DNA from 3 places in the Arthrobacter sp. YC-RL1 genome. Region 1 is predicted to be linked to each of the others. Evidence: riboswitches for the same ligand, from Rfam matches in the RefSeq annotation. Region 1 holds a riboswitch; each other region holds the start of a gene.
The links. Region 1 has a riboswitch for S-adenosylmethionine ahead of ATC04_RS16670 (ABC transporter substrate-binding protein). Riboswitches for the same ligand answer to the same signal wherever they lie in the genome.

Region 1 (9,651 bases):
GACCTTTCCGGTCTTGGCGTTGTAGTACATGAAATATCCGCCGCCGCCGATGCCGGCGCTGTAGGGTTCGGTGACGCCCAGGGCCGCCGCGGTGGCGACCGCCGCGTCCACGGCGTTGCCGCCCTTGCGCAGGATCTCGATTCCCGCTGCGGAGGCCTGGGGGTCCACGGAGGCGACGGCGCCTCCGCTGCCCTGGGCGACGGGGTCCTTCTCGGTCTGTCTGGGATCGGCGCTCGCCGGTACTGCGGATGCTGCTCCCAGTCCTAGGGCCAGCGCTGCGGCGCAGGCAAGGGCCCGGATACGTGGTCGTGACATACCTGAATCTCCTCAGAAGATGGGGATGAAGTATGCGCCAATGTACGGGACAAACATCATTCCAGCGCCGTGTGACACGCGCCACATGCTGATTTCGCCCGATTATTAAACCGGCCGCGGGCATGGAAACGCCCGGGCGCACGCACCGCGGCGTGCCCCCGGGCGTCCTGCCGGACTGTGCTTCGGCTACTTGATCGGGGTGCCGGCGGCATCCAGCACCCACCAGACGTCTTTCACGCCCTGGCCTGCGGTGTCGCCGGCCTTCTTGTCGCCGGCGAAGTAGTACAGCGGCCACCCGTCCAGCGTCAGCTGGCTTTCGCCGTTCACCCCGGTAATGGTGCCGGTCTTGCCGGTGACCCCGTCAACCGTGACATCGGTTCCGCCCGGGACCGCTGGCCACTGGTCTTCGCAGGGTCCGGTGCAGGCCGAGGAATCGGCGCCCTGGGTGTCCTTGTCGAACTGGTACACCGTCATGCCCTTGCCATCGACCACGATCTTGCCCAGCGAGGAGTCGGCGAGCGCCAGGGACGCGGCACCCATGTCGCCGCTCGGGCTGCTTTCCGCCGGGGCGGAGGACGCGGCGCTGGACTGGGCGTCGGCGGAGGGGGAAGCGGTATCGGTGGATCCCGAGTCGTTCGCGCATCCGGTCAGGGCCAATGCCAGGGCCGCGACGGCTGAGGTTGCTGCGCACCAGGACTTTAGTGACGATTTCATGAGCTGTGCCTTTCTCTTGGTGTCCGCGTGAGCGGCTTGCCTGCTACACGAGGCGCAGCCTGTCCCGGTTCACTGATCCAGCAAATTCTTGTCCATCGGCGACTTCAGGACCGTCAGCCCGGCCAGGGTCTTCACCGTCACCTCGGCGATCTGGTCGACCGGCAGCGAGGTGGCGGCCTGGAGGGTGATCTCCTTGCCGGGCACTGCCTTCCACGTGGCGACCTGCATGGTGCTTCCCTTGGTGTCGGTCACCAGCAGCGCGTAGGACCACGGGCCGTTGGCGTCGCCGAATTCGTAGCCTGCGGGATAGTCGCAGTCGATGTTCAGCCGGGTGCCCCACGCCACCGACTCGAAGCCGACGTCGGCGCTCAGCGACTGCCCGGCAACCTGCTGCAGGGCAAGCACCGGTCCGGGCGCGGCAGGGCGCAGCAGGAACGGCAGGCCGATGCCCAGGATCACGGCGACGGCGGCCGCGGCCAGCAGGACCAAGCGGGTGCCGCGGCGCCGGCGCGCGGAGGCCGCGCGCCGGGCGGTCTTCTCGAACAGGTCCGCCGGGGGCTGCGGCACCAGGGTCGTCACCTCTTCCGGGTCGTGCGCGCGCGAGAGCAAGCCCGGCAGCGCGCTGAGCTCGGATACGGCGCCTTGGCAGCGTTCGCAGTTCTCCAAGTGCTCTTCGAACAGCCGGCGGTCGGCCGGCTCCAGCGCGCCCAGCACATAGGCGGCATCCCATTGGGCGAACTTCTCATGCTCGCTCATCGTGTTACTCCCCGTTCCTGGAGGGCCAGCTTCAAGGCCCTCGTCCCATAATGCAGCCGGGACTTCACGGTTCCGTCCGCGATGCCCAATTCCGTTGCGATCTGCTGCGTGCTGTAGGCGCCGTAGTAGGCCAGCACCACCACCTGCCGGTGGGGTTCGCTGAGCGCAGCGAGCGCGTCATGAATGAGGATCTCGTCGAAAATCTGGTCGGCGTGATCCTCGGCGGGCTGATCAGGCAGCCGTTCGATGCTGCGTTCATGCCGTGAGCGTGCGCTGCGGGACTGGTCGATCACCAGGTTGCGGGCCACCGTGAACATCCACCCGCGGACCTCTTCCACCGGCTCGTCGAGAATCCGCGGGGAATTCCAGGCTTTGAGCAGGCTCTCCTGGACGATGTCCTCCGCCTGGTACGAGTCCCTGGTCAGTGAGAAGACATAACGCCACAGCGGCTGCGCGTATCTTTCATGCAGCAGCCGCAGGGTGGCGTCATCGCTGGTTGTCACGCGCCCCTTTCGCGGCCGGGATTTTCCGAGTTGATTCTCGCTCATGCCTGATACACGAGCGAATCGGGCATTTCGTTCAATCCAGGCCAAGGATATCCGCAATCAGCCGGCGTGCGCTCGCCGGGGCCGAAGGCGCCGTGCCTATCTGTTCAGGGCCTGCTTGATGGCCCTGCCCAGCGGGGTGGGTGCGTGGCCGATCAGCCGGGCGAGGTCCGAGCCGTGCACCTCAAGGGCGCCGTCGCGGATACGCACGTCGGTGTCCACCAGGATCTCGGCGTAAACCTTGGGAATTCCGGACTGTTCGTAGATGCCGGCCAGGGTCTGCGGGTCCAGATTTCGGTAGGTGACCTCTTGCCCGGTGGCGGCGCCGAGCGCTCCGGCCAGCTGGCCGAGCGTGAAGGGCTTGTCTCCGCCGAGCTCGTAGATGGTTCCCCCGGCAACCTGCTCATCCAGCAGGACGGCCGCTGCAGCCTCGGCGAAGTCCGCGCGGGTGGCGGCGCTGATCCTTCCTTCTCCTGCCGCGCCGAGGATCACCCCGCTGTTGAGGTAGCCCATGAGTTGGTCCGTGTAGTTCTCGGTGTACCAGCCGTTGCGCAGCAGGACATAGGGGACCCCGGAGGCCGCCAGCAGGTCCTCGGTGGCCACGTGTTCGGCCGCCAGCTTCAGCGCTCCGGTGCGCGCATTGGCGATGGATGTGTAGGCGATCATCGACACGTCAACACGACGGGCGGCATTGATGATGTTCTCGTGCTGCGGGATCCGGTGTCCCACGTCGCTGCCGGAAATCAGCAGCAGCCTGTCGACGCCTTCGAGGGCCGCGACGAGCGTGTGCGCCGCGTTGTAGTCGGCGACGCGGGTCTCCACGCCCTTGGCTGCCAAGGCGGCGAGTTTCTGCGGGGACCTGCCGAGCGCGACCAGGCTGCCCGCTGGGGCGCCCCGGGATAACAGCGCATCGATAACGAGGGTGCCGAGTTTTCCGGTAGCTCCGGCGACTGCGATCTTCATGAGTTTCCTCCGTTGACGGTTACCGTTGCCAACGACGTGCCGGCCGAAGGCATTCCCGCGGCCGGTGGCAGGTCGGTGCAGAACGTCCGAAAACCTAGGATGCGGCGCTCAGCTCGCTGGCGCTTGCCTTCAGCAGGTCCTCGAAGATCGCTTTGTTCCACTGGAACCCGCGCTTCGCCTCGTCGAGCACCGCTTCGGCATGCGAGGTGTTCGCCCCGAAAACATCGAGTTTGTCGCGGTAGGAATCCTTGTAGATTTTTGGCTTGTCGATGGCCTCGAACTTCCACATGTTCAATGCTTCATCGGAAATGGAATAGTGGCGGGATACGAGCTTTCCGATGGCTAGGCCGCCGGACAGGTCTCCCAGGTAGCGCAGGTAGTGGTGGGCGACGAGGCGCGCCGGTTCCGCCGCCGAGGCGCGGATTGCCGCAACGTAGGCCTCGGTGGCCGGCAACGCCGCTGGGATCTCCTTCAACCCGTGGGCCGGCAGCAGGACATCCAGGTCTTTTGCAATCTGCCCACTGCGTTCAAGTGCCGCGTCGAAGATTTCGCGAAGTTCCGGATCCGCGGCAAGCACCCGGACTTCTTCTTCCAACGCACCGTAGATGTAGTGGTACTGGGCAATCAGCAACATGTAGTCGCGTGCCGAGCGTTCCCCGCCCATCAACTTGGTGATGAAGTCGTTGGATTCTGCGGCGTGGTGATCTTCCTGGGTGACGCTGCGAAGCCGGGCGGAAAACTGTGTTGCGTCGGTGGCGCTCATGTTGCCCGTCTTTCTTAGCGCGATTGGAATGGCGAAATTTTTTACTAAGCTAACCTAATTTCCGGTTTCAATCGAGGGTTGTTCCATTCTGCAGGAGACGGTGATTTCCGTGTTCACCGGACGGCGGACGCATCGGCTTGGGAAGGGCGGGCCGTGGTCGCTGATATCGCGATTTTGTCCAACTAGCTCCTTCATCCATGGAGCCGCAACAGATCTTGCTTCCTGGTGCCGAGTCAAGAATTTGTCAGAGCTGTCGACAAGAATCGTCACAAGACGCTTTGTGACGTGCAAAATGACTCGTTTCAAGAGCGTTGATAACCGTTGCTGGGTTTCATGACGTTTTACTTACGTCACGCTTGGTCATATTCAACTCCGTGTTCGACACTGAAATTGTTCAAGAAATTGGACACCACACCATCCAGAGCGACTGAGAGACCTGGCTCGTTGACGTCGCAGCAACCACCCGACATCGGGAGCGGTGCTAAGGCCAGGACCGATGGAGATTGCTAGATTTCGCAACGGTCCTTTAAGGGGAGATCTCTGCCTTCCCTCGAACTCGCTACAAGCGGATCGTTGAACATCAGGCGTAATCCTCGGGTCCAACACCGAGAGGAACACACGAAGATGCGTACTTCGCACCTGAGCTTGAAAGCAGCGGCCCTTGTCACCGTCCTAGGCCTGACGCTGACTGCCTGCGGCGGAAACTCGACAACTGCCGCCCCAGCGGAAGGCGCCCCGACCGCCTCCGGCGAACCGGTTGAAGGCGGCACCTTCACCTTCGCCGAGGTCACCCCGATCAACAACTGGCAGACCCAGGCAGCGCGCTTCTACGAGAAGGCCAACGTGCTGAACTCGGTCCTTGACCGCCTGACCTACTTCGACGTTGAATCCGGCAAGCTGGTGGGCTGGATTGCCAAGGATTTCAAAGCGAACAAGGAGCAGACGGAATTCACCTTCACCATTCGCGACGGAGTGACTTTTTCGGATGGATCCGCGCTTAATGCCGAAGCGGTTAAGCTGAATCTTGACGCGCTGGGTCTGGGCATCAAAGATGCACAGATCGCTCCAAACGTGGACTTCGGCGCCTACAAGTCGGCCGAGGTCGTGGGGGAGAACCAGGTAAAGGTGACGCTGAAGCGTCCCGACGCCAACTTCCTGCGCGCTACTTCTTCGGTCGCCGCAGGCCTGGTCTCCCCGAAGACCTTGAAGCTGGACAATGCAGGCCAGTCAGCCATCGCCAAGATCGTCGGTTCCGGCCCGTTTGTCTTCGAATCGGAAAAGCCGGACGAAGAAGTGGTGTTCACCAGCCGCGATGACTACGCCTGGGCCCCGGAAACCGCCCCGAACCAGGGCGACGCATACCTTGACTCCCTCGTGGTCAAGTACCTGCCTGAAGTCGCAAGCCGCGCCGGCGCCGCCCAGTCGGGCCAGGTCGACCTGGTCCGAGGTCTGCAGCCGGTGGACGAGCAGGTACTGGCAGCCAACGGCGGCCAGGTCTTCGCCGCGCAGGGAGTGGACCTGACCACGAACCAGGCAGCAGTGCGCATCGGCTCCGGCAAGCTGGCGGACGCCAAGGTCCGCCAGGCGCTGCAGGTCGGAATCGACCGCCAAGCCATCAAGGACACCGTGCTGTCCGACAGCTACGTCGTGGCGGGATCGATCTTGAACCACAAGGCCCCGGGTTTCGTCGACCTGTCCTCTGAAATCGCCTACAACCCGGAGAAATCAAAGCAGCTCCTGGACGAAGCAGGCTGGAAGGTCGGCGCCGACGGCATCCGTGAGAAGGACGGCGAAAAGCTGGAAATCACGGTGGCCACCTCGAACAACTCGGTTGTCATCAAGCCGGCCTTCGAATTGATCGAGCAGCAGTGGCGCGACCTTGGCGTGAAGCTGGTCAACCGCGCGGCCGACAACACCTTCCTGGTCAACGCACTGGTCGACGACAAGGTCGAATTCTTCGGCACCCGCCAGTTCGCCCTCGGCGGCCTCGGCCCGGTGTACGCGCCGGCCAACAATACCCAGACCCTGAACTCCGACGAGGAACTGAACAAGCTCTTCGCCAAGGAACAGGCGGCAACCAGCGAAGAAGAGCATCTGAAGCTGGTCGAAGAAGAACAGCGTGCACTGGTGCTGGACAAGGCCCTGACGCTCGTACTGTGGGACGAGGTCCAGGTTTACGGCGCGAACAAGTCAGCCCACGTCGAGTTCACCTCCGGTACCGCCCCGATCTTCCAGGGCGCTTGGAAGAGCGAAGGCTAGGAGTCGAAGCCATGGGCGGATACATTGCCAAGCGCGTAGGCCAGGCCCTGCTGGTGATCTGGCTTGCCTACACCGCGGTATTCATCGCAGTTCAGTCGCTTCCCAACGACCCGGTGACGATTTTCCTGAACTCGGACTCGGCAGCTGATCCGGCGACTATCGCGCAGATGAAGGAGTACTACGGGTACGACCAACCGGTCATTGTCCAGTACTTCTCCCAGCTACTCGGTCTGCTGCGCGGAGATCTGGGATACTCCCTGTCCAGCGGCTCTGAAGTATCCGCCCGCATCGGCGAAGTCGCCGGTTCAACGTTGGTGCTGGCAGGCTCGGCCTTCGTTGTCGCGGTCGTTTTGGCTGTGGCGCTCACGGCCGCGGCCACCCTGGCCCGCGGCACCAAGCTGCGCAACCTGCTGCTGAATCTTCCGCCGCTCATGGTTTCCATCCCGGTCTTCTGGCTTGGGCTGGTGCTGCTGCAGCTGCTGGCGGTCCAGCTCGGCGTGATGTCGCTGTTCCCGGACGCTTCCTTCCTCTCGCTGGCGGTCCCGATTTTCGTTCTGGCGGTGCATTTGAGCGCACCCATCGCCCAGGTGCTCATCAAGAGCGTCCAGGAAGTCAACACCCAGCCATTCGTGGACGTGCTCAGGGCCAAGGGAGCCAGCGAATCGTGGATTTTCTACCGTCATACGCTGAAGAACGCCGCACCCGCCGCGCTGTCCATTGCCGGCATCACCATCGGAACGCTGCTTGCCGGGTCGGTGATCACCGAAACCGTTTTCGCCCGTGCAGGGTTGGGCCAGCTGATTCTCCAGTCGGTCACCGTCCAGGACATCCCGCTGGTCCAGGGGCTGGTCCTGCTGACCGCCGTCGTGTTCACAACAGTCAACCTGCTGGTTGACCTCATCCATCCGAAGCTCGATCCGCGCATCATCACCGCCCGCTCCGGTTCGCCCCGCGCGCTTGCGGCCTAGGGAAGGAAAAGTCCATGAGCCTTCTGGCAGACAACGTCGAAACGACCGCCGCGCCCCTGGCCGCTTCAGAACAGCCGGTTGCGCGGACCTCGGGATCCTCCGCGGCAATGCGCCGGCTGGCGCGGTGGTGGGTCCTGGTTCCGCTGGCCATCGTGCTGTTGTGGGCCGTGATTCCCTCGATGTTCACCGGCCACGACCCGATCACCGGAGTACCGGCGGACAAGCTCCTGGCTCCAAGCTCCGAGCACCTGTTCGGCACTGATCACCTGGGACGCGACGTCTTCTCCCGAGTTGTGTACGGAACCCGGCAGACGCTGCTCACCGCGGGGCTGGCCTGCCTGATCGGCAGCATTGTCGGTTCGATCCTCGGACTGCTTGCCGGAACCGCCGGCAGGTTTGCCGATAGCGCGGCCATGCGCCTGGTGGATGTCATCCTGGCAGTCCCGGCGTTCCTGATCGCCCTGATCCTGGTGACCGCGACCGAACCCGGCCCGCTGTCGCTGGGACTCGGTGTCGGGATCGCTTCCATTGCAGCCTTCGCACGGCTGGTGCGCACCGAGGTGCTCCGGGTCCGTTCCCGGGACTTCGTGCAGGCCGCGCTGATGAGCGGGGGCGGATACTTCACCGTTCTGCGCCGACACATCATTCCACACGTGATCGGGCCGGTGCTCTCGCTGCTGGCCGTTGACCTCGGCGCGGCAATCCTGGCGATCTCGGGGCTCGGTTTCCTCGGCTTCGGTTCCCCGCCGCCGACGCCGGAGTGGGGTCTGCTGATCTCCGAGGGACGGCAGTACCTTTCCGTCGCCTGGTGGCTCACCACCCTTCCCGGCCTGGTCATCGTTGCCGCAGTGATGCTGATGGCTACCCTGGGCCGAGCCGTCAACAAAGTCTTCCGCTTCTAGCGCCGTACCCGGTTGAAAGGAGAGATCCATGAATGCCCCACAGAATACCGCCAATCCGGTGATCCGGATTGAAGACCTCACGGTCCAGTACGCGCAGGGAACCATCGCCGCGGACAACATCAACCTCCAGATTCCCGGCGGGCAGATCGTTGCCATCGTCGGCGAATCCGGCTCCGGCAAGTCGACGCTGACCAAGTCCCTGATCGGTTTGCTGCCCCAGGGCACCAAAAGCACCGGCAGCGTGCGCTTTGGCGGCACCGAAGTGACCACGTTGAACGTGCACGAATGGCGCAAGATCCGCGGGGCAGGCATCGGGCTGGTGCCGCAGGACCCGGGCGCCTCCCTGGACCCGGTGAAGACCATCGGCTCCCAGGTGATCGAGGTGTTCAGGCTGCACCCCAGCCGTTCGGTCCCCAAAGCCCAATGGCGTTCCAAGGCGATCGAGCTGCTGGAAAGCGTGGGCATTGACCGCGCCGAAAGCAGGATGTCGCAGTACCCGCATGAGCTGTCAGGCGGGTTGAAGCAGCGTGTACTGATCGCCATTGCGTTCGCACTGAACCCGAAGCTGCTCATCGCCGATGAGCCTACGAGCGCGCTGGATGTCACCGTGCAGCGGACCGTGCTGGAGATCTTCGTGTCGCTGGCACGCAAAAACGGAACCACCGTGCTGTTCGTGACCCACGACCTGGCCGTCGCCACGGATATCGCCGACCGCGTCCTGGTCATGAACTCCGGGCGCATCCTCGAAGACCGGAGCGTGGCGGAATTGGTCTCCCAGAGCATCGACCCGTATACCAAGGCGCTGCTTGACCAGGCCTACGCCACCGCGAACCAGCAGGACACGCGGAGCACCGATGACCTGGCGATCTCGGTCGCGAACCTCGGCAAGGTTTTCGGCAAGGGGACTGCGGCCCATACTGCGGTGTCTTCCGTGTCCTTCGACGTCGCCCGGGGGACCACGTTCTCTCTGGTCGGCGAATCCGGCTCGGGAAAATCCACCACCGCGAAAATGATCATGGGCCTGCTCGAAGCCAGCAACGGCAGCGCGCGAGTCAACGGCAACGAGGTGACCGGCATCGGAGGAAAGCAGCGCTACGCGCTGTGGCGCGAAGCCCAGCTGGTCTACCAGAACCCGGACTCCGCGCTGGATCCCCGGCAGCGGGTCGAAGCGATCATCGCCGAGCCAATGGTCAACTACCGCCTGGGCGACGCGGCCTGGCGTCGCGCTCGCGTGGCCCAGCTCATGGAACAGGTCAATCTGGGTGCGGAGCTTGCCTCCAAGCGGCCCGGCGAACTGTCGGGCGGCCAGCGGCAGCGGGTGGCCATCGCCCGGGCACTGGCAAGCGGCGCTAAGATCCTGGTGCTCGACGAGGCGCTGAGCGCACTGGACGTCCTGACGCAGGAACAAATCCTGGAACTGCTCGATACGCTGCAGCGCGAGGAAAACCTCACCTACCTGTTCATCT
Region 2 (9,651 bases), 700 kb from region 1:
AGGATCCATGAAACGCGAGGAGCGGCTTAACCACATCCTCGACCTGCTGGCCAGCCGCGGCCAGATCGACGTCGATGAGATCGTGCAGCAGCTGGACACCAGCCCGGCAACCGCCCGCCGGGACCTGGATTCACTGGCCGCGGCCTCGCTGCTGACCCGCACCCACGGCGGAGCGGTCTCCAACTCCGTGGCCTACGAGCTGCCCTCGCGCTACCAGCGCGAGGAGCACGACGAAGAGAAGGCCCAGGTGGCCAAGGCCGCCGCCGCGCTGGTGCGCAAGGACATGGTGGTCGGCTTGTCCGGAGGCACCACCACCAAGGCCATCGCCACCGAGCTGGGCTTGCGCCAGGAACTGGTGGGGGAGCCGGGGCGGGTCACCCTGACAGTGGTCACCAACGCCGTGAACATCGCCTCGCTGCTGGCGGTGCGCCCGCACATCCGGGTCATGGTCACCGGCGGGGTGCTCAACGACCGCTCCTACGAGCTGGTCGGCCCCATGGCGCAGTCCTCGCTCGCGAAGATCACCCTCGACCTGTCCTTCGTGGGGGTCAATGGGCTGGATGCGGACACCGGCCCGATGGTCGGCGACGAGATGGAAGCGGCGGTCAACGAACAGCTGATCCGGCAGTCCGCGCGCAGCTTCGTGGTGGTGGATTCATCCAAGATCGGCCAACGCTCGTTCGTCATCCTGGATACCGAACACCTCACCGGGATCATCACCGACGCCAAAATCACCGCGGCCCAACGCAAGGCCCTGGCCGCCGGGGGCATGCCTGTCCTCGGCTAGCCGCACCCGCATGGCAGGACCCGACCGGAAGCCCGGCAGACTAACGCGGGCGGGAGCCCGCCGCCTCGGCCGCGGACAGGATGCGCGGGCCGATCTTGCGCATGAGCTTGTCCAGCCGGGGACTGTCGCTGCGCGTGAGCGTGTCGGAGAGCCGTTCAAGGCTCATCAGGCCCAGCCAGATCCTGGCTCTGCGGGCCTGCTCGGCATCCGGGGCAATCTGCTCGATCAGGTCCTGCCCATGCCACAAGGAGAGGTAGGCCGTATTCAACGCAGGGTCCCAGGCGCAGGCAAGATCCCAGTCCAGGATTCCGACCAGCTTCCCGTCCACCCAGTGCATGTTGTGGCCAGCGAGATCGCCGTGGACCAAGCTGGTTGGGCTTTGCGCCAGGTAATCCAACTGATCCCACAGGAGCGCGGACGCCGAGCGGAGCTCTTCCGGAAGCGCATCGAAGCATTTCTGCTGGCGCGCCGGCGTCCACGGACCTCGAAATGCAAAGGGCTCGGCCAGTTCATCTTCCAGCGGCTGCAGGTGCACCTCGGCCAGCTCCCGAACCAAGCGGCGAAGTGGCGCAGGGTCTCCGCTATGCGGTTCGTGGGCGCTCCCCGGTACGAATACGGTGGCCACCGAAGATAGCCCGTCGATGGTCAGGATGTCGCTGCAGTCAGTGGGAAGCAGGTAATCCAGCTGCTCGGCAAGGAGCCGGTGGAGCCGGACGCTGCGCGGCATCTGGGCACTGGCTTGGGGTGTACGGGCCATGCGGATGACAGCTTGCTCGTTGGCCAGCAGCACTGTGTGGAACTGTCCGCCCTCGTTGACGACCCCTCCTTCCCAGGGCAGGTCCGGGCGCAGCATCGTGCCCAGGTTCATCTCGGCTTCGGTGGCGGGACGGGACACAGGCAACTCGCTTCGCGGATCAGGGAAAACAGCTTCTTCAGGCTATCGCATGGCGTCCCGATCGCTGGGTGTCCGCACAGCGTGCGCGGTCTATGATCAAAGACGTGAATGCACAGACCAGCACCCAAACCGTGGACCGGCGCACGCTGAAGATCGAGATCGCGCTGGTGATGGCCCTGTGCCTGGGACAGAGCGCGGTGTACTCGATCATCAGCTTCGCCGACAAGGTCACCAAGGCGCCGCTGTCCGAGCAGACGACCTCGATGAACAACCCGCTGAGCACCCGCGAGTACTTCGACCTGGCCTACCAGCTGCTGGACATCGTTTTCGCCCTGGTTCCCGTGCTGCTGGCGCTTTATCTCATGAAGCGCAGCACCGGCACCACCGTGTCGATGATCGGCTTCGACCTGCGCAAACCCGGGCGGGATACGCTGCTGGGCGCCGGCCTGTTCCTGGCCATGGGCCTGGGAACCCTCGGAGTCTACGCTGCGGGCAGGGCTTTGGGCATCACCACGGCGCTGTCCACCGCGAACCTCGGGGACTACTGGTGGAGCGTCCCGGTGCTCATGCTCTCGGCCGCACGCCACGCGGTGCTGGAGGAAGTGATCATGCTCGGCTTCCTGTTCACCTACGTCCGCAAGCTCAAGCTGGGACTGTGGACCACGATCCTAGCCTCGGCGCTGATCCGCGGCAGCTACCACCTCTACCAAGGCATCGGGCCGATGATCGGCAACGTGGTCATGGGTGTGGTGTTCGGCTGGGTCTACCACCGCTACGCCCGGGTCATGCCCTTGGTGATCGCGCACTTCCTGCTCGATGCCATCGGCTTCGTCGGCTACCTGCTGCTCGGACCGGCGATTGGCATCGGCGCGTAGCCTTCCCATAGCCTTCTGACATGGAATTAATCGAACTTTCCGAGGCCTGGGTCGAGCGGGCTGTCGCGCTGTGGGAACACACCGGGCTGACCCGACCGTGGAACGATCCGCACGCCGACGCCCGCAAGGCCCTCGCGGGCCCTGAGTCCACCATCCTGGCGCTCGTCCAGGGGGAGCGGCTGGCCGCCACCGCCATGGCCGGAGATGACGGGCATCGCGGCTGGCTTTACTACGTCGCCGTCGACCCCGACTTGCAGGACCAGGGCTGCGGGTGGCGCATCGTCGAAGCGGCAGCAGAATGGCTGCGCGCCCGGGGAACCGTCAAGGTCCAGCTGATGGTCCGCGCCGGCAATGACTCGGTTACGCAGTTCTACGAAAAACTCGGTTTCGAACGCCTGAACGTCGCAGTGCTGGGCAAACGGCTGGTTCCCTAACCAGCAGGGTATTTGAAGCGGACGTCCAGAAAAAGCGGATAAAGTTACTCCGGTACAAAATATCCGCCAATCTGATGAAAGACTTCCTGATGAGAGAGCATCCGTCAGGAACTCGAAGGGAAGACATGCAGTTCGCCGAACTCTGGAGCAAGTCGCGGGCCTGCCTCGCGCTGATGGCGATGCTGATCTTCACCGAGCTCTTGGCGCTGCTGGTTCCGGTGGAGACCGAACATACCAGCAGGGAAGGCCTGAGCGTCGCCTCCTCCTTCGGCATGCTCTTCTGCGGCGTCGTGCTGGGCACCTACGCCGCATGGGTGGGCGGCCGCTTCGGCATCGCGGCCCTGCGCCGGGTACGCGGACCGCACCGCATCGCGGCAACCGCCCTGCAGCTGCTGGCGCCCCCGCTGGTTGTCGGCGCCAGCGCCTACCTGCTGGGCTACGCGACGGTGATGTACCGGATGGGCGAAGTGTTCGTCCCCGACCCCGGACTATTCCTGCTCTCCATGCTCATGATGCTGGGCCTGTGCCTGGGCGGTTTGGGGCTGGGACTGCTGTTCGCCCCGAAGCTGGCCATCGGGCTGAGCATCGTGTTGTTCTCCGGACTGCAACTGCTTTCCCTGGTGGCCCCTGGCCCCATGCTGAGCAACATGGCAGGGCTTTCAGAGTGCTGCACCCGGGATTCGGCACCGAATCCCATAGTCATCCAGGCAGTCGCCCTGTGCTATCTGGGCTGGTCGATGTTGGGCGTGTTGGCCATCTGCGTCAAGGCGCAGAACATGAACCGAATGGCGCGTCGCGCGCTGGCCGTGGCCGGAGCATTGTCGCTGACAGTGCTCTGGGGCGGCGGGGCGCTGGCGGCGCAGGATGCGGGCGAAGAGCAGCAGCTCAGCCGCACCTCCGAGCTACGCTGCGAAGAACCCGGCGACGGGCACGAGTACTGTTTCTGGCCCGGGGAAGCGGAGCACTGGAACGACTGGAGGTCTAACATCACCGCGGGTGTCGGCCAGTTGGAACAGGCCACAGGAATCCAGCAGCCGCGCATCATCACCAGCAGCAAGGCCCATGCCGAGGCAACCGGCGGTCTGCTGCTGGGCTTCGAGGACCGCTATTCCCCGGAAACCGTCAAGTGGGATCTGGCCATGAAAATGTCGGTCAACCCCACCGAACAATGTTTGGGCAGCCTTGCGGCGAGCCACGGCATTGTTGGCACCTCGAGTGCCGCTACCGAAGCGCAGCGGCACATGTGGGCGCAGTCCAACCTGCTGTACCAATGGTGGACTACAAAGGCAGACCGGGAATTCGTCGACTCAGCCCAGTCTGAGCAGCTCGACGCGCTGAACGCGCTGGACGAGCAGTCCCAAATCAGCTGGGTGAAACGGGCGGCCGCGGGAGTCGAAAACTGCCAGCTGGTGCAGCTACCCGGATCCTAGGGCTGCACCAACCGTCCAATTAACAAGCAAAGGTAGGTGGGGACTCCATTGTCCCCGCCTATCTTGTGCTGTGGTCCCCGATGTTCCTAGAGAACGACCGTGCCCTTGGCGGTATTGAAAGTTACCGACAGGATGCCCGGCGTCCCGTTGGGAGCTTGGTACTTGGTGGTCACCGGTCCGAGATTCACGTTCTCCGGCTGCCCCAGCCATTCAAGCACGCGCTCGCGGGATCCTGCAATGTTGATCTCGCTGATTTCACCGGTAGGCTCCAGCGCGCGCGACGGATGCAGGTCCTCGGTGCCGTCGTCCCAGCGCAGCAGATAGGGCACCTGCGGATCCGCGATCAGGCCCTTGATGCCGATCTGCTGCCAGGTCAGTTCGCGGCCGTCGGGGAACTTGCGGTTCCCGGGAACTGCCTTGCGTTCCAGGCGTTCTTCCGCTCCGCTCAGGTCGTCCAATGACACGCACCAACCCATCCAGCCGCCGCCCAGCTCGGAGCGCGCGCGCACGGCCTGTCCGAAAGGTGCCTTGAGGCTGGCAGGATGGTTCAGTACCTCGACGACCTCAAGGTACTGGTTGTGCTTCAGCGGGAAAATTACATTGCGAGTTCCAAACCGTGGATGCACGCCTCCCTTGACGAATTCCAGGCCCAGGGACTCTGCAATTCTTTCAGCGGTTGGCATCAGCCCATCCGGGCCGCATGCGTACGTAACGTGATCTAGCCTCATCATGTGCCAATCATGACAACAATGTGATCCCAGTCTCTACTTAGGTGATCCTAAGATCTGGACTCTTGTCGAATTCTGTGCAATAAGACGTCGCTCGGACGTGAATATGACCGATTGAGACTCTGGATCCGGCCTCGGGTTGCCAAGATATTCGATTTTCGGGCACACTGGTGGCAGGTCATGAGTCCCAGTAACAAGCCCCGGCTTACTGGGCGGCAACCCTCCAACCGCGGTGGGGTGCCCCGGGTGAAGACCTGGCCCTTGAGCCGCTCGGCGTCAAGGACAAGCGCGGGTTACCCCTCTGGCAGCACCTCGTTGAGGTTCTTCCCGGTGGTGTGTGTTCAGTGGTGTACCCCCATAGTTACAGAACTTTTGGAGGCTGCCATGAGCAACAATTGGTCGTTTGAAACCCGTCAGATCCACGCAGGACAGAGCCCTGACCCGGTTACCGGTGCTCGCTCCCTGCCGATCTTCCAGACCACGTCCTTCGTCTTCCCGAGCGCCGAAAGCGCCGCAGCGCGCTTCGCCCTGCAGGAGCTGGAGCCGATCTACACCCGCATCGGCAACCCGACCACCGAGGCCGTGGAAACGCGCATCGCCGACCTCGAAGGCGGCGTGGGCGCACTGCTGCTGTCCTCTGGCCAGGCGGCAACCACCTTCGCGATCCTGAACATCGCCGAGGCCGGCGACCACCTGGTGGCCAGCCCGAGCCTCTACGGCGGAACCCAGAACCTGCTCAAGCACACGCTGAAGAAGCTGGGCGTCGAGGTCACTTTCGTTTCCGACCCGGACAACCTGCAGGAATGGCGCGACGCCGTCCAGCCGAACACCAAGGCGTTCTTCGGCGAGACCATCTCCAATCCGCGCCAGGATGTGCTGGACATCGAGGGCATTTCCGCGATCGCCCACGAGGTCGGCGTGCCGCTGCTGGTTGACAGCACCCTGGCCACCCCGTACCTGATCCGTCCCATCGAATGGGGTGCGGACATCGTGATCCATTCGGCCACCAAGTTCCTCGGCGGCCACGGCACCGCGATCGCCGGCGTGATCGTGGATTCGGGCAACTTCGACTTCTCCAAGGATCCCGAGCGCTTCCCGAGCTTCAACACCCCGGACGAGTCCTACAACGGCCTGGTCTACGCCCGCGACTTGGGCGTCAACGGCATCCTCGGCGCCAACCTGGCCTACATCCTCAAGGCCCGCGTACAGCTGCTGCGCGACCTGGGTTCGGCCCCGGCGCCGTTCAACGCGTTCTTGATCGCCCAGGGTCTGGAGACCCTGTCCCTGCGCATCGAACGCCATGTGGAGAACGCCTCCGCTGTCGCGAACTGGCTCGAAGCCCGCGCGGATGTGGAAGCTGTGGCCTACGCCGGCTTGGAATCCTCGCCGTGGTTCGAGCGCGGACGCAAGTACAGCCCGAAGGGCGCCGGCTCGGTGCTGGCCTTCGACCTGCCCGGTGGAGTCGAAGCCGGCAAGGCTTTTGTGGACGCATTGCAGCTGCACTCCCATGTGGCGAACCTGGGTGACGTCCGCTCGCTGGTCATCCACCCGGCCTCCACCACCCACGCCCAGCTCTCCGACGCGGAGCGCCTGGCCGCCGGGGTGCGCCCGGGACTGGTGCGCCTGAGCGTCGGGCTGGAGAACATCAACGACATCCTGGCCGACCTCGAGCTTGGGTTCCAGGCGGTCGCAGCCCTTGAGGGCAAGGAACTGCAGGAAACCCGCTAGGCATGGCATCCATTGTGACTACCGAAGACACCATCGGCACCGAAGAGCTCGCCGAAGGGACCCACGGCATTTTGCGCCGTGCGTCCGTGGGCGAGTACTCCTTCGAGTTCGGCGGCTACCTGCCGCAGGTGGCCCTGGCCTACGAAACCTGGGGGGAGCTGAATGCCGAGCGCAGCAACGCAGTGCTGGTGATGCACGCCCTGACCGGAGACGCCCACGTCTCCCGGGGCGATTCGCAGACCGACGGCTGGTGGGAGGACTTCGTCGGCCCCGGCCTGACAGTGGACACCGACCGCTTCTTCGTGGTCTCGGTGAACATGGTCGGCGGTTGCAATGGATCCACCGGCCCCGCATCGCTGGATGAGCAAGGTGTGCCGTGGGGTTCGCGTTTCCCGTTCGTCACCATCAAGGATTCGGTACGGCTGGAGCAAAGGCTGGCTACGCAGCTGGGAATTGAGCGCTGGCATACCGTGCTCGGCGGGTCCATGGGCGGAGCCCGGGCCCTGGAATACGCGGTTGAATTCCCTGAGCAGGTCGCGAACCTGGTGGTCATGGCTTCCACCGGCCAAGCCAGCGCAGAACAGATAGCGTTCGCGCAGGTGCAGACCCAATCCATCCGGCTTGATCCGCATTTCGCCGGGGGAGACTACTACCTGAACCAGGCGCGCCCGGACGAGGGGCTGGGACTGGCCCGCCGGCTGGCCCACCTGACCTACCGTTCCGAGGCGGAGCTGGAGCACCGCTTCGGCCGCAAGGCGCAGGAGGGCGAGGTGCCGGCAGGCCCCTTCGAAGGCAAGCGCGGCCGCTACCAGGTGGAAAGCTACCTGGACCACCAGGCCAGCAAGCTGGTCAACCGCTTCGACGCGAACAGCTACCTGGTGCTGACCGAGGCCTTGATGAGCCACGACGTGGCGCGCGGGCACGGCTCCTATGAGCAGGCGCTGGCTCGGCTGGAGCAGGTCAATGTGCTGGTGGCCGCCGTGAAATCGGACCGCCTGTACTACCCGGAGCAGTCGGTGAAGCTGGCCGCCTCGTTGGCCACACCCAAGCCCGTGCACTACATCGATTCGCCGATCGGCCATGACGGCTTCCTGACGGACGCCGCCCAGCTGGATGGGGTGCTGCGTACCCTGGTCTTCGACGAAGACTGATCCACGCACAAAGCGAAGGCCGCGCCACCAGTTATCGGTGGCGCGGCCTCCGCCGTGTCCGGGGGCTATCGGGCGCTGTCGCCGGCGCCCAGCGAGTCGTTCGGGGCGCTGTCCGCAAAGGGCATCGGGGTGGGGCGCTTGGCGGTGATGCCATCTCCCGAGGACTGGTGGCGCAGCCGGCGCAGTACCCATGGGGCGAGGTGCTCACGGGCCCAGTGCAGGTCCTCGATCCGCGCTTCCTTCCAGCTGCGGGTGTCCTCGACTGCGTCGATACGGGTGTCAAGCGTGTGCGGGACGTTCAAGGCATCCAGTGCCATCGCCGCAATGCGCTGGTGGCCCAGCGGCGAGAAGTGCAGGCGGTCCGCAGACCACATCACCGGCTGGTGCAGTTCGCGCAGCGCCCACATGTCTGCCACGATCGCGTCGTAGCGTGCGGCGACGGTGCGGACATTCTCGTTGTAGATGGCCACGCGGCCGCGGATGCTTCCGAGCACCGGGGTGTCCCGGATATCCGGCCCGGTGAACAGCAGGATGGTGGCCCCCGTGGAATTCAGCCGGGAAATCGTGGAATCGAGCTGGTCGGCGATCTTGTCCGGATCCCCTCCCGGGCGCAGCACGTCGTTGCCTCCGGCGCAGATGGAAATCAAGTCGGGCTTCAGATCAATGGTCGGCTGGACCTGCTCCTCGATGATCTGGGCAATCAGCCGGCCGCGGATCGCGAGGTTGGCGTAGGCGAAGTCAGGCACGCCCCGACTGAGCTCCTGGGCCAGACGGTCGGCCCAGCCTCGGAAGGACTGCGGGGCCAGGGGATCGGGGTCTCCCACGCCCTCGGTGAAAGAATCGCCGACCGCTACATAGCGCCGCCAAGGGTGCACCGTGGAATTCTCGGAATCAGGAGTTTCGAAACTTGGGGAAATAGCCACAAGCTACATTGTTACTCGTTAGTAACGTTGTGTCAACGATTCGAGAAAACTATCCGAGCAGGACCTTGCTGCGGGCCTCGGCGTATTCCTCGGCGCTGATCAACTGCTTGGAACGCAGATCCTCCAGCTCGCGCAGCCGGTCCTCCTTTGACTGGGCCGGGGCGAGCAGCGCGGACTTCGAGGCCTTGGCCGCGATGTCGGTCTGCACGGTGAAGATGTCAACCCCGGCGTTCTTCGCCGCCCGGTAGTTGCGCACCCAGACAACGATGATGAATACGACTACCAGCGTGAAAACGACAAGGAAGAGTATGGACAAGATGCTGACGCCGGCAAAGGCCGCGTCCATGGTGCCGGTCGGGTCGGAATCGAATAGTGTTTCCGGATCGTTGAGCTCTTCGATCAGTTCCGGCGGGGCGTCATCAAAATTCATCGCGGAGGCTGCTTTCGGTGGGTGGAGAAAACATCGTTCATCTATTTCCACAAGTCAACCACGATGGTTAAGCCAACGCCCCGAGTAAATCCAAACGTTACAGAATTGCAACGGGGCGATTGGTACTTTTGGCGTCGTCCGATGCGCTGGCGAGGGGCGGGGGTCGCTAGGCTTAGAACACTATGACTAATCCTGAAGCATCCACGGTTGCGCTGATTTCCCGCAATGATGAATCCCGACTGGGCACGCCGCTGCTGGTGTTCCTGCACG
Region 3 (9,651 bases), 320 kb from region 1:
GAAATCGGCGGCGACGCCGAGGAGCGGGCAGCCGAATACATCAAGGCCAACGTCACCAAGCCGGTTGTCGGCTACGTGGCAGGCTTCACCGCCCCCGAGGGCAAGACCATGGGCCACGCAGGCGCCATCGTTTCCGGCTCGGCTGGCACTGCCCAGGCCAAGAAGGAAGCACTGGAAGCTGCCGGCGTGAAGGTGGGCAAGACTCCTTCGGAGACCGCACGCCTGCTGCGCGAAGTTTTCGCAGCCCTCTAAGCGAGGTCTCGAAGCCCGGATAACCCGGGTGAGAGCGTAATGGCCGCCTGTGCCACGGGATTACCGTGGCGCGGGCGGCCATTTTCCGTCTCCACGGCGTTGTGGCGACGGATCAAAGATTTGGGAAACAGCCCTAAGCCGGCTCTGGGATGCCGGCCCGGGGGTAATGCGGTGCGCGGGGAGCTTAGCCCCGCAGGCCGGTCGCGGCCTCGGTGTCCACCCTCAGGAATGAGGATCCAATGACCGCGAAGGCGCCCGGAATCAACAGCATCCGGTGCTTCGGGTTGTAGAAAATCTCATCCAGCGGAGAAGCTAGGACCTTCCGGATTTTTTCCAGAAGCCGGTCGTTCTCCAGGAGCAGGCGCTCCTGCTCGGTTTCAATCACCACACGATCTGCTTCCGTCGTCACCGAAGCGTTCATCCAGTCGTCGCTCGGTGTACTCAGAGTCTCCGATTTGATCAGGGACACGGTTATAACCGCCTTCATCTTGCGCTGCCCCCTGAAGAAGACCTCCATGGGGGTGCCCTACTTGTGCGTCCGGTGTGGCGTAACGCACATGAGGTGGCATATTGAATATATCGCGTCTTGCTGGTAAGCGCCTGCTAAACCACGAAGAGTTAATCAACCTGTTACTCGAGCAGGCCCCGGATGTCCTGCGCGGTCAGTGCCTTGGAGAAGCCATCGGCCTCGTCCATGACGGTGTTGATCAGCTTCCGCTTGGAATCCTGCAGGGCCACGACCTTCTCCTCGATGGTCCCCTTGGAGATCATGCGGTAGACCATCACCTGGCGCGTCTGGCCGATGCGGTGGGTACGGTCGATCGCCTGGGCCTCCACGGCGGGGTTCCACCACGGGTCAAGCAGGAAGCAGTAGTCGGCCTCGGTCAGGTTCAGCCCGAAACCGCCGGCCTTCAGCGAAATCAGGAACAGCGGGGCTTCGCCCTCCTTGAACTGCTCGATCACCTCGGCGCGGTTGCGGGTGCTGCCGTCCAGGTAGACGAACTTGATCCCGCGTGCGGTCAGCTTCCCGGCCAGCACCTTCAGGTAGGAGGTGAACTGGCTGAACACCAGGGCGCGGTGGCCCTCGTTCAGCACGTCGTCGAGCTGGTCGAATAGCGCCTCGAGCTTGGATCCGGGCACCTCGGCCAGCTCCGGGTCCACCAGCGACGGCTCCAGCGCGAGCATGCGCAGGTGCGTGAGCGACTGGAAGATGGTGAAGCGGTTCTTGTCCAGGTCCTCGACCAGGTGCAGGATCTTCTGGCGTTCGCGGTTCAGGTGGGTGTCGTAGATGTGCTGGTGCTCGTCGGACAAGCGCACCAGCACCTGCTGCTCCTGCTTGGCCGGCAGGTCCAGCACCACGGATTCCTTGGTGCGGCGCAGCATGAACGGCTTCACGCGGCGCTGCAGCAGGGCCAGGGTGTCCTTGTCGCCCAGCACCTCGATGGGGCGGGCGAACTGCCGGTTGAAGCGGCTGACGTTCATGAACAGCGACGGGGAGGTCAGCGACAGCAGCGCGCCGAGCTCGGAGAGGTTGTTCTCCATCGGGGTGCCGGTCACCGCCAGCTTGAAGCTAGTCTGCAGGTTCACCGCGGTGCGGTGGGCCTTGGTCGAGCGGTTCTTCACGAACTGGGCCTCGTCCAGGATCAGCCCGGCGAAGCGCTGGGACTCATAGATCTCGTCGTTCAGGCGCAGCAGCGTGTAGGTCGTGAGCACCACGTCGTAGCCTTCGGCCAGCTCGCGCAGCTGACGGGCGTCGCCCAGCGTGGAATCGATGCTGATAACGCGCAGGCTCGGCGCGAAGCGGCGGACCTCCATCTCCCAGTTAGAGACCACGGAGCTCGGGGCGACCACCAAAAACGGTGCGCGCACCCGCTGGGCCGGCGGCAGCTCGGCGCAGGCCTCGGGGTCCTCCCACAGCTGGTGGGCGTGCAGGACCAGGGCAATGGTCTGCAGGGTCTTGCCCAGGCCCATATCATCGGCCAGGATGCCGCCGAAGCCGCCCTGGTAGAGGCGAGCCAGCCAGCGGAAGCCGTCGACCTGGTAGGGGCGCAGGGTGGCCTGTAGGGTGTCCGGCACGGAGGCCTGGCCGCCTTCGGCGACGCGCAGCAGCGAACGCATGCGCCCGATGAACAGGTCGGCTCCGTCGATTCCCTCGGCCAGCTCGTCCAGTTCCTCGAACAATGAGATCTGGAAGACCGAGAGCTTCAGGTCGGCGTCCTTCGGCTTGTCGTTCAGCGCCTGGGCCTCGTCCACCAGCGCCTTGAGCTTGGCGAAGATCGGCTGGTCCAGGGAGAACCACGAGTTGTCCGGCAGCTTCAGCTTCATGGCGCCATTGGTCATCGCCTTCACGATGTCCGCGAAGGGCACCTCATGGGAGCCGACGGAGATCAGCAGGCCCAGATCCAGCCAGTCGTTGCGTTCGTGGTCCACGGCGTTGATCTTCAGCTTGGGCAGCTCGCGCAGCTGGCGGTAGACCGGGCGCGGCCCGGTTTCCTCCAGCTTGACGGTCTTCAGCGCGCCCAGGGCGGGAACCAGGTCGGAGACGAAGGCGATCATCTGCTCGCCGGAGTAGAACTTGGGGGACAAGTCGGGGTTGCCGACACCCATGACCTGCTCGAAGACCTCGTTGACCGCTGCGCGCAGGAAACTCTCCGCCTCCGCGTCGTGGGGCTTGTGCTCGTCGTCCACCCCCGGGTAGCTGATGGAGAAGTCCAGGGTGGCCGATTCCTTGGAGCCTTCCTCGGTCTGCTCCACCTTGTAGTCGACCTTGGCGCGGACGAACGGGGGCTTCAGCTCAGGGAAAACCAGGGCCTCGGAGATGCTGCGCACGCCGAAGGTGCGGGCCATGCGCGGATACTCCGTATCGAAGAACAGCTGGTGGTCGGCCGCCGGAATCTGGAGCCGCTGGTGCGAGTCGTACCAGTTCAGCTGCTTGTCGGAGAGGCGGTCCAGGCTCGGGGCGATCAGGATCTGCTCAGGGTCCTCAAGCTGGACGTAGAAGCCGTGGTCGCCGATGGTGCCGGCGGGGCTGTAGTCCTCCAGCGTCAGGTCGTGGCCGGCGGCATGCAGGATGCCGTGCACCTGCAGGTTGTCCTCGTCATCGAGGTCCGCGACCATTTCGGTCCAGGATTGCCCGCCGACCAGGACCGACAGGTCGTTGCGGGTGCCGATCAGCTCGATGCCCAGTTCATGGGCTTCATCGAGCAGCGGCCAGAGCAGGTTCGAGGAGTACTCGTCCAGGAACAGCCAGTCCTCGTCGGTCTTGAAGTTGGTCTGGGTGTTGCTGCGGGCCATCGCCGCGAACCTGCAGAACCAGTGGTGCTGCGCGCGCAGCAGGTTCCAGCCGAAGGTCTTGAAGCCGATGGTGGTCCAGCGCAGCTGGCCGCGCACCCAACGGCCCTCGGAGTTGCGAACCATGGGGCGCACGCCCAGGCGGAAGCGGCGGTTGCGGTGGGTGGCGTGCGGCAGCTTGCCGGTCGGCATCCATTGCTGCTGCTGGGTGGTGTTCTTGGCATCGAAAAGCAGGAACTGCAGCGCCATCGGCACCACCGGGTCGTTGGGGGAGCCGACCAGCCCGTCGCTGGGGCGCGGCTCGCGTTCGGCGTACCAGGTGTCTGCCTGCTTGGACCAGGTGGTGACGACCTTCTCCTCCATCTTGGTGGCCACCTTGGCCAGCCCGGAGAGCTTGTTGGAGGTCAGCACCAGGGCCGCGATGTGCGGGCAGATGCCGGGGGTGTCGCAGCTGCATTCGCCGGAGTCGATTTCCCAGCCGGCGGCGCCGCGGCGCAGCTGGACCATGGGCGAAAAGTCCTCGCCGCCGGCAAACACGGTGCCTTCGATCTGCCCCGATGACTCATCGAATTCAACATCGACCACGGCATTGGCTTCGTCGGCGAGTTTCTTGCCGTGGAAGAAGGGAACATTGCCCAAGAACGCCAGCAGGTGCCTTGCGTCGATGGTCGGTGGAACAGCATTAGTCATCCGCTAATCGTTTCACGTTCTGGCCCGTCGTGAAAGTTGAGAGCCCCCTACTGTGAATAATCCCTAACTGTCACGTAGCGTGGAGCCATGTCCCAAGTCTGGCCGTATCTTCCGGCGCGCGCCGTCAACATCACCTCACTGGCGGAATTCGACCGCTTGGCGGCCGAAGCGCTGGGTTTCCAGCGCTCCCGCGGCCGCAGCTGGCGGGTGCACCGCGTGGATCTGCGCGGGCGCGATACGGTGCTCGCCGCGCTGGACCTGGCCGAGGCGCTGTTCATCGACTGCCAGTTCAGTGAAGCCGGCCGCGCCTTGGTCCAGAGCACCGGCGGGTTGTGCATGGACTCGGGGGAGCAGCTGCCCTTCCGCACCAGCGACCGCGGGCTGTACACCCCCGAGGAACTGTACGAGGGAATCAGCACGCAGACCTATGAGCATGTGCCGGACGCGCGGATCTACACCTACTCGCAGCAGCACGGTCCGCGCCAGCTGCTGAGCGACGACCAGGCGATGGCATCGACGCTGCACGACCACCACGTGGGGCAGGCGCTGATCTCCGAGGTCTACGACGGCGCCTTCAAGGACACCCCGATCATCGGAGTCATGGGCGGGCACGCCCTGAGCCGAGGCACCGAGCAGTACGCGCAGGCGCTGGACCTCGGGGCGCGGCTGACCCGCGCCGGATACGCCGTGGCCACCGGCGGGGGACCGGGAGCCATGGAAGCGGCGAACGCCGGTGCCTGGCTGGCCGACCGCGGGCGGGAGGAGATCTCCACGGCCCTGCAGATGCTGGCGGCGGAACCGGACGCGATCCACCGGCGCACCGGCTGGGCGCGCACCGCGCTCGCCGTGAAGGCCCGCTTTCCCTCGGAACGCACCTCGCTGGGGGTTCCGACCTGGTTCTTCGGGCACGAACCGCCGAACCTGTTCGCCACGCACATCGCCAAGTTCTTCGCCAACGCGACCCGCGAGGCGCTGCTGCTGGAGCAATCCAACGGCGGGATCGTGGTGCTGCCCGGTTCCGCCGGCACGGTGCAGGAAATCTTCCAGGACGCCTGCGAGAACTATTACGCCACCGGGGCCAGGGTGGTGCCGCTGGTGTTGGTCGGCCGCGAGCATTGGACCCGCACACTGCCGGCTTGGCAGCTGCTCAAGGCGCTGGCCGCCGAGCAGATCATGGAGGACAAGATCGCTCTGGTCGATTCGGTGGCCGAAGCGGTGGAATTCATCGGCGGCATGCAGTCGCTGCGCCGGCGCACCAGATTCTGAGAACGGCAACGGCCGCCGCCTGGTGAAGCAGGCGGCGGCCGTGGGAATGGCTCATCGAGCCGGCGGGGCTCAGGCCACGTTGGTGCCGAACAGCAAGCCGAGGCAGTAGGTGACTGCGGCGGCGCCCCAGCCGATGGCCAGCTGGCGCAGGCCGCGCTTCATCGGCGAGGCCCCGGACAGCAGCCCTACAATGCCGCCGGTGATCATCAGCGCGGCGCCGACCAGCAGCACCGAGGTGATGATCGCAGCCAGGCCTGACATGCCGAAGATGTAGGGAAGGATCGGGATGACCGCTCCGGAGGCGAACAGGCAGAAGGAGGTCGCCGCGGCGCCGGTGGCCGAGCCCAGTTCCTCGTGCTCGTTCGCCAGCTCTTCGGCCCGGGCTTCCGGGTTCAGCGAGAAGGACGGGTTGCAGTCGCAGGTGAACAGGCCCATGCGTTCTGCAGCGCGGTGCTCGGCATCCTCGTCGGTCATGCCGCGGGCCTTGTAGATGAGCACCAGTTCGTTGGCGTCCAAATCCAGGTCAGGGGCGGCGGTGAGCGTCACCTGAGTGGGACGCGAAGCCGTGAGCAGCTCGCGCTGCGAACGCACGGAGACGTATTCGCCGGCGGCCATGGACAGCGCGCCGGCCAGCAGGCCGGCGATGCCGGAGAACAGCACCAGTCCGGAGGAAACACCGGTCGCTCCGATGCCCATGACCAGGGCCAGGTTGGAGACCAGGCCGTCGTTGGCGCCGAAGACCGCGGCGCGGAAGTTGCCCGACAGCTGCGCGCGGCCCGCGGTGGCCAGGGCGCGGACGACTTCCTCGTGGACCTGCTCGTCGGCGGCCATCTGCGGCGACGCGTCGGCATCGGTCGCGTAGGGGGTGCTGCTTTCGGCCCGCTGCGCCAGCGCGAGCACGAACACCGAGCCGAAGCTCAGGGCGAGGAAACGCAGGAAGCTGCGACGCAGCGAGGGACGCACCGGGCGGGCATGCGCCCCGAGCTTGGTGCGCCAGTATTCCTCATGGCGTTCTTCCGCCGCGGCCAGTCCCAGCAGGATCTGCTTTTCCTGTCCGGTCTTCTTCTGGGCCAGCGCGCGGTAGATGGCGCCTTCGGCGACCTCGTCCGCAACGTACTTGCGCCAGCGGCGGATCTGGGCGGGGGTGGGCTCAGTCGTGGGGCTGTGTGACATCACGAGGATGACTCTCCTACGGCTTGGGATTTCTCAACGAAACCCGGGATTCTGTTCAGCCTCTCAGTTTAGCCAGCGAGATGGTGCCGGGGAATTTGGCAAGCCTAAAAGCAAGGCTGCGCCCATCGGGCTGCCCGGCGGACGCCACGAACACCACCAGCTCGCCGGCCGCGGGATCGAAGACCGGGCGCCGGGAGGAACGGGTGATCAGCCGCTCAAGGTGCGCCGGGTCTGAAACGTAGCGGGTGTACCAGCGGTCCTGCACGGTGAACTGCACCTGTCCGGTCTGCAGATCGATGATGGGGAGGACGGAAAATGCCATGACACGACAACTCTCGCTGAGCTCTTGCCCGCGCATCGGTCGATGCCCGGACCGCTTCTTCATCCGAACCACCCATGAACCTGGGGTTGGTGCGCGGCCAGTCGGAGCTTGGCGCCGCGTCTCGTGAAGCAACAGTGTCGATGCTACCGCCGCAATATTAAGTCGTGAAGTTTCATTCCGTAATATGAACTCCGCGCGAAGCGCTAGTCGGAGCCGCGCCTGGACTGCGCGGTCTGCTGCAGCCGGTCGCGCTGGTCCTGCCATTGCCGGGGTGTGTAGTCCGGCAGGTTCGGCGCTTCCGCGCGCAGCCCGACCTGGCCGTCCAGGAGCTCGCGGACGATGTCCAGATGGCCTGCATGGCGCGAGGTCTCTGCGATCATGTGCACCATGAGATGTTCCAGGGTGGTGTGCCGGTGGCGGACCCACCAGGGGACTTCGGCCGGGGAGGCGAGCTCCAGCTGGTCGAACCCGGCCTCGGCGAAGGCGATGGCCCGCTGGTAGAGCTCGATGACCTGCTGCGCGCTGGCATCGGCTGGCGGAATGAAATCCGCCTGCGGGTCGTCGATGTCCAGCAGCTGCTGGACGTAGGAGTCGTTGACCGGCCGATTGAGGCACGCACCGAAGTAGCCGTACTCGGTGATCGCCAGGTGGTGCACGACGCCCAGCACGTGCGTGCCGGTGGGGGTCATGGGTTGGCGGGCCAGCTCCTCGCCGAGCTGCCGGCTTTTGAAGATGACTGCCTGCCGCGCGTCGTTCAGGTATTCGCGCAGCCTGGCCGCGGTGCTGTTCGGGGTGTCGTCCATGGACCGAGTGTAGGTGCAGGCCACGGTTCGGGGAACCCGCTTCAGGAAATGGGAAGCCACCGAAGCCAAGGTGTCATATTCTTCCGCTCCGGTTGGCCGGAAGTTGCGTATTGGTAAACTGGGGACGCAGAGCGGCCGGCAGAAGTACACTCCCGCGGTCGCTGCCTATCCTTCGAGTGAACAGGTCCAGGTGCCCCACGGATGAAAGCTCTGCCCGTCGAACCCTCAGGCTCGTCAATCAACATCGGAGCACGGCTGCGCGGCGTCCGCCAGCAGCAGCACATGACGATCGACCAGGTCGCCGAGCTTTCCGGGTTGACCAAGGGGTTTCTTTCCCGCGTCGAACGCGACTTGACCAGTCCGTCGGTCTCCACGCTGCTCAAGCTCTGCGAGGTGCTGGGGATCGAGGTCGGGACCCTGTTCGAAGTACCGGACACGACTTTGGTGCGACTGGGGGATGCGCCGCGCATCTCGCTGGGAGGCTCGGGCATCACCGAGAAGCTGGTCACCCCGCGCGGCGAAAAGCGCGTCCAGGTCATTCGCGCCGAAGTGGAACCCCGGGGCAAGGGGGAGAGCGAACTGTATTCGGTGGATTGCGAGCTCGAAGTGCTGCACGTGGCCTCCGGGGTGTTCACGCTGGTGCTGCCCGAACGGGTGGTCGAGCTCGCTGCGGGGGACACCATGACCTTTCCGGGGCGGGAACCGCACAGCTGGGAAAACCCCGGCGATGAACCTGCCGTGGTGCTCTGGACCCTGATTCTCTGAGTCTGTGCAGTGGCTCCCGGTGTGGTGTGACTCCCCGGACAGAGCCTGCCGCGAAGAGGCGCCGCGTTCACGGCTGGCCACTGCACCGCGTATTCTTGGAATAGTGCCCGCCGACGCATGCAGGCTAGTGAAGACAGGAAGGAGTGCAATGGCGACTGGTAAATCCACCGGAAGCGCGGAGTCCAAACCGCACGAATTGCGCTCCATCAGCTGGTGGGCTTCGGCCCTGGTCGGCATCCTGGTCGGATCGACCCTTGCGTGGCTGCGGACCCAGCGCAACTTCTTTTTCCTTGGCGCCGCCATTCTCGCGGTCGTCATCATCATGCTGGGTGTGCGCACGATCCGCCGCCGGGCGCGGCATCCGGAAATGATGGAGGCCCGGACGTCCTGGGCCTACAACATTTGGGCTCTGGTCCTGATCGTCCTAGCCGGACCGGTGCAGCTGGTCTATGTTCCCGACGACATCAGCGAGCTCACCATCAAGTCGATCATCCTTTCGGTTGGATTCTGCCTGGGAATCCATGAAGTCGACCGCGCGATGGTCAAGGGTGCCACCTCGGCGAAAAAAGCCTGATCATCGGCCGGAAGGACGCCATCCCGCGCCGCGTTCTTTGGAACTTTTGACTTTCCCTTTGGTTTATTCGTCCAAGGATTTCTCCCCGCCTCTTTCGTAATGTGATCCACATCATTATTTTGAAAGGGGTTGCCATGACGCAAGCAGCGGCGAACCAGCAGGGCGCTGAGCCAGGACTCAAAAAGGTTCTCGGCAAGTGGGACGCACTGGCCATCGGCGTCGGAGCCATGATCGGCTTCGGCTGGGTGGTGCTCACCGGTGACTGGATCACCACCGCCGGCCCGATCGGCGCTTCGCTGGCCATGCTGGTCGGCGGCGGCATCATGGCGGTCGTCGGCCTGACCTACGCCGAGCTCGTCGCGGCCATGCCCAAGGCCGGCGGAGAGCACAACTACCTGCTGCGCGCCATGGGTGCCCGCTGGTCCTTCGCCGGGTCCTGGGCCATCGTCGGCGGCTACATCACCATCGTCGCCTTCGAAGCGGTCGCGCTGCCCAAGTCGGTGCAGTACATCTTC

Region 2: linked by a shared signal. The riboswitch ahead of ATC04_RS13555 (bifunctional o-acetylhomoserine/o-acetylserine sulfhydrylase) and the one ahead of ATC04_RS16670 (ABC transporter substrate-binding protein) in region 1 are both predicted to bind S-adenosylmethionine.
Region 3: linked by a shared signal. The riboswitch ahead of ATC04_RS15220 (hypothetical protein) and the one ahead of ATC04_RS16670 (ABC transporter substrate-binding protein) in region 1 are both predicted to bind S-adenosylmethionine.

Annotation. Positions count from the first base shown of each region.
Region 1 covers NZ_CP013297.1:3,619,025-3,628,675, reverse strand. Annotated here, with positions in the region: gene ggt (gamma-glutamyltransferase) at 1-315, opposite strand, end outside; gene ATC04_RS16695 (hypothetical protein) at 502-1,029, opposite strand; gene ATC04_RS16690 (zf-HC2 domain-containing protein) at 1,099-1,785, opposite strand; gene ATC04_RS16685 (sigma-70 family RNA polymerase sigma factor) at 1,782-2,288, opposite strand; gene ATC04_RS16680 (SDR family oxidoreductase) at 2,430-3,293, opposite strand; gene ATC04_RS16675 (biliverdin-producing heme oxygenase) at 3,388-4,056, opposite strand; SAM riboswitch class I at 4,468-4,559, shown strand; gene ATC04_RS16670 (ABC transporter substrate-binding protein) at 4,681-6,315, shown strand; gene ATC04_RS16665 (ABC transporter permease) at 6,327-7,283, shown strand; gene ATC04_RS16660 (ABC transporter permease) at 7,298-8,185, shown strand; gene ATC04_RS16655 (ABC transporter ATP-binding protein) at 8,214-9,651, shown strand, end outside.
Region 2 covers NZ_CP013297.1:2,920,616-2,930,266, reverse strand. Annotated here, with positions in the region: gene ATC04_RS13585 (DeoR/GlpR family DNA-binding transcription regulator) at 8-787, shown strand; gene ATC04_RS13580 (aminoglycoside phosphotransferase family protein) at 828-1,682, opposite strand; gene ATC04_RS13575 (type II CAAX endopeptidase family protein) at 1,775-2,557, shown strand; gene ATC04_RS13570 (GNAT family acetyltransferase) at 2,578-2,991, shown strand; gene ATC04_RS13565 (hypothetical protein) at 3,117-4,421, shown strand; gene ATC04_RS13560 (VOC family protein) at 4,508-5,152, opposite strand; SAM riboswitch class IV at 5,326-5,444, shown strand; gene ATC04_RS13555 (bifunctional o-acetylhomoserine/o-acetylserine sulfhydrylase) at 5,534-6,877, shown strand; gene ATC04_RS13550 (homoserine O-acetyltransferase) at 6,880-8,028, shown strand; gene ATC04_RS13545 (SGNH/GDSL hydrolase family protein) at 8,094-8,951, opposite strand; gene ATC04_RS13540 (hypothetical protein) at 9,001-9,381, opposite strand; gene ATC04_RS13535 (alpha/beta fold hydrolase) at 9,564-9,651, shown strand, end outside.
Region 3 covers NZ_CP013297.1:3,303,392-3,313,042, reverse strand. Annotated here, with positions in the region: gene sucD (succinate--CoA ligase subunit alpha) at 1-252, shown strand, start outside; gene ATC04_RS15240 (hypothetical protein) at 437-769, opposite strand; gene ATC04_RS15235 (DEAD/DEAH box helicase) at 883-4,233, opposite strand; gene ATC04_RS15230 (LOG family protein) at 4,321-5,499, shown strand; gene ATC04_RS15225 (VIT1/CCC1 transporter family protein) at 5,569-6,672, opposite strand; gene ATC04_RS15220 (hypothetical protein) at 6,728-6,994, opposite strand; SAM riboswitch class IV at 7,010-7,123, opposite strand; gene ATC04_RS15215 (DinB family protein) at 7,198-7,797, opposite strand; gene ATC04_RS15210 (helix-turn-helix domain-containing protein) at 7,999-8,562, shown strand; gene ATC04_RS15205 (hypothetical protein) at 8,711-9,136, shown strand; gene ATC04_RS15200 (amino acid permease) at 9,271-9,651, shown strand, end outside.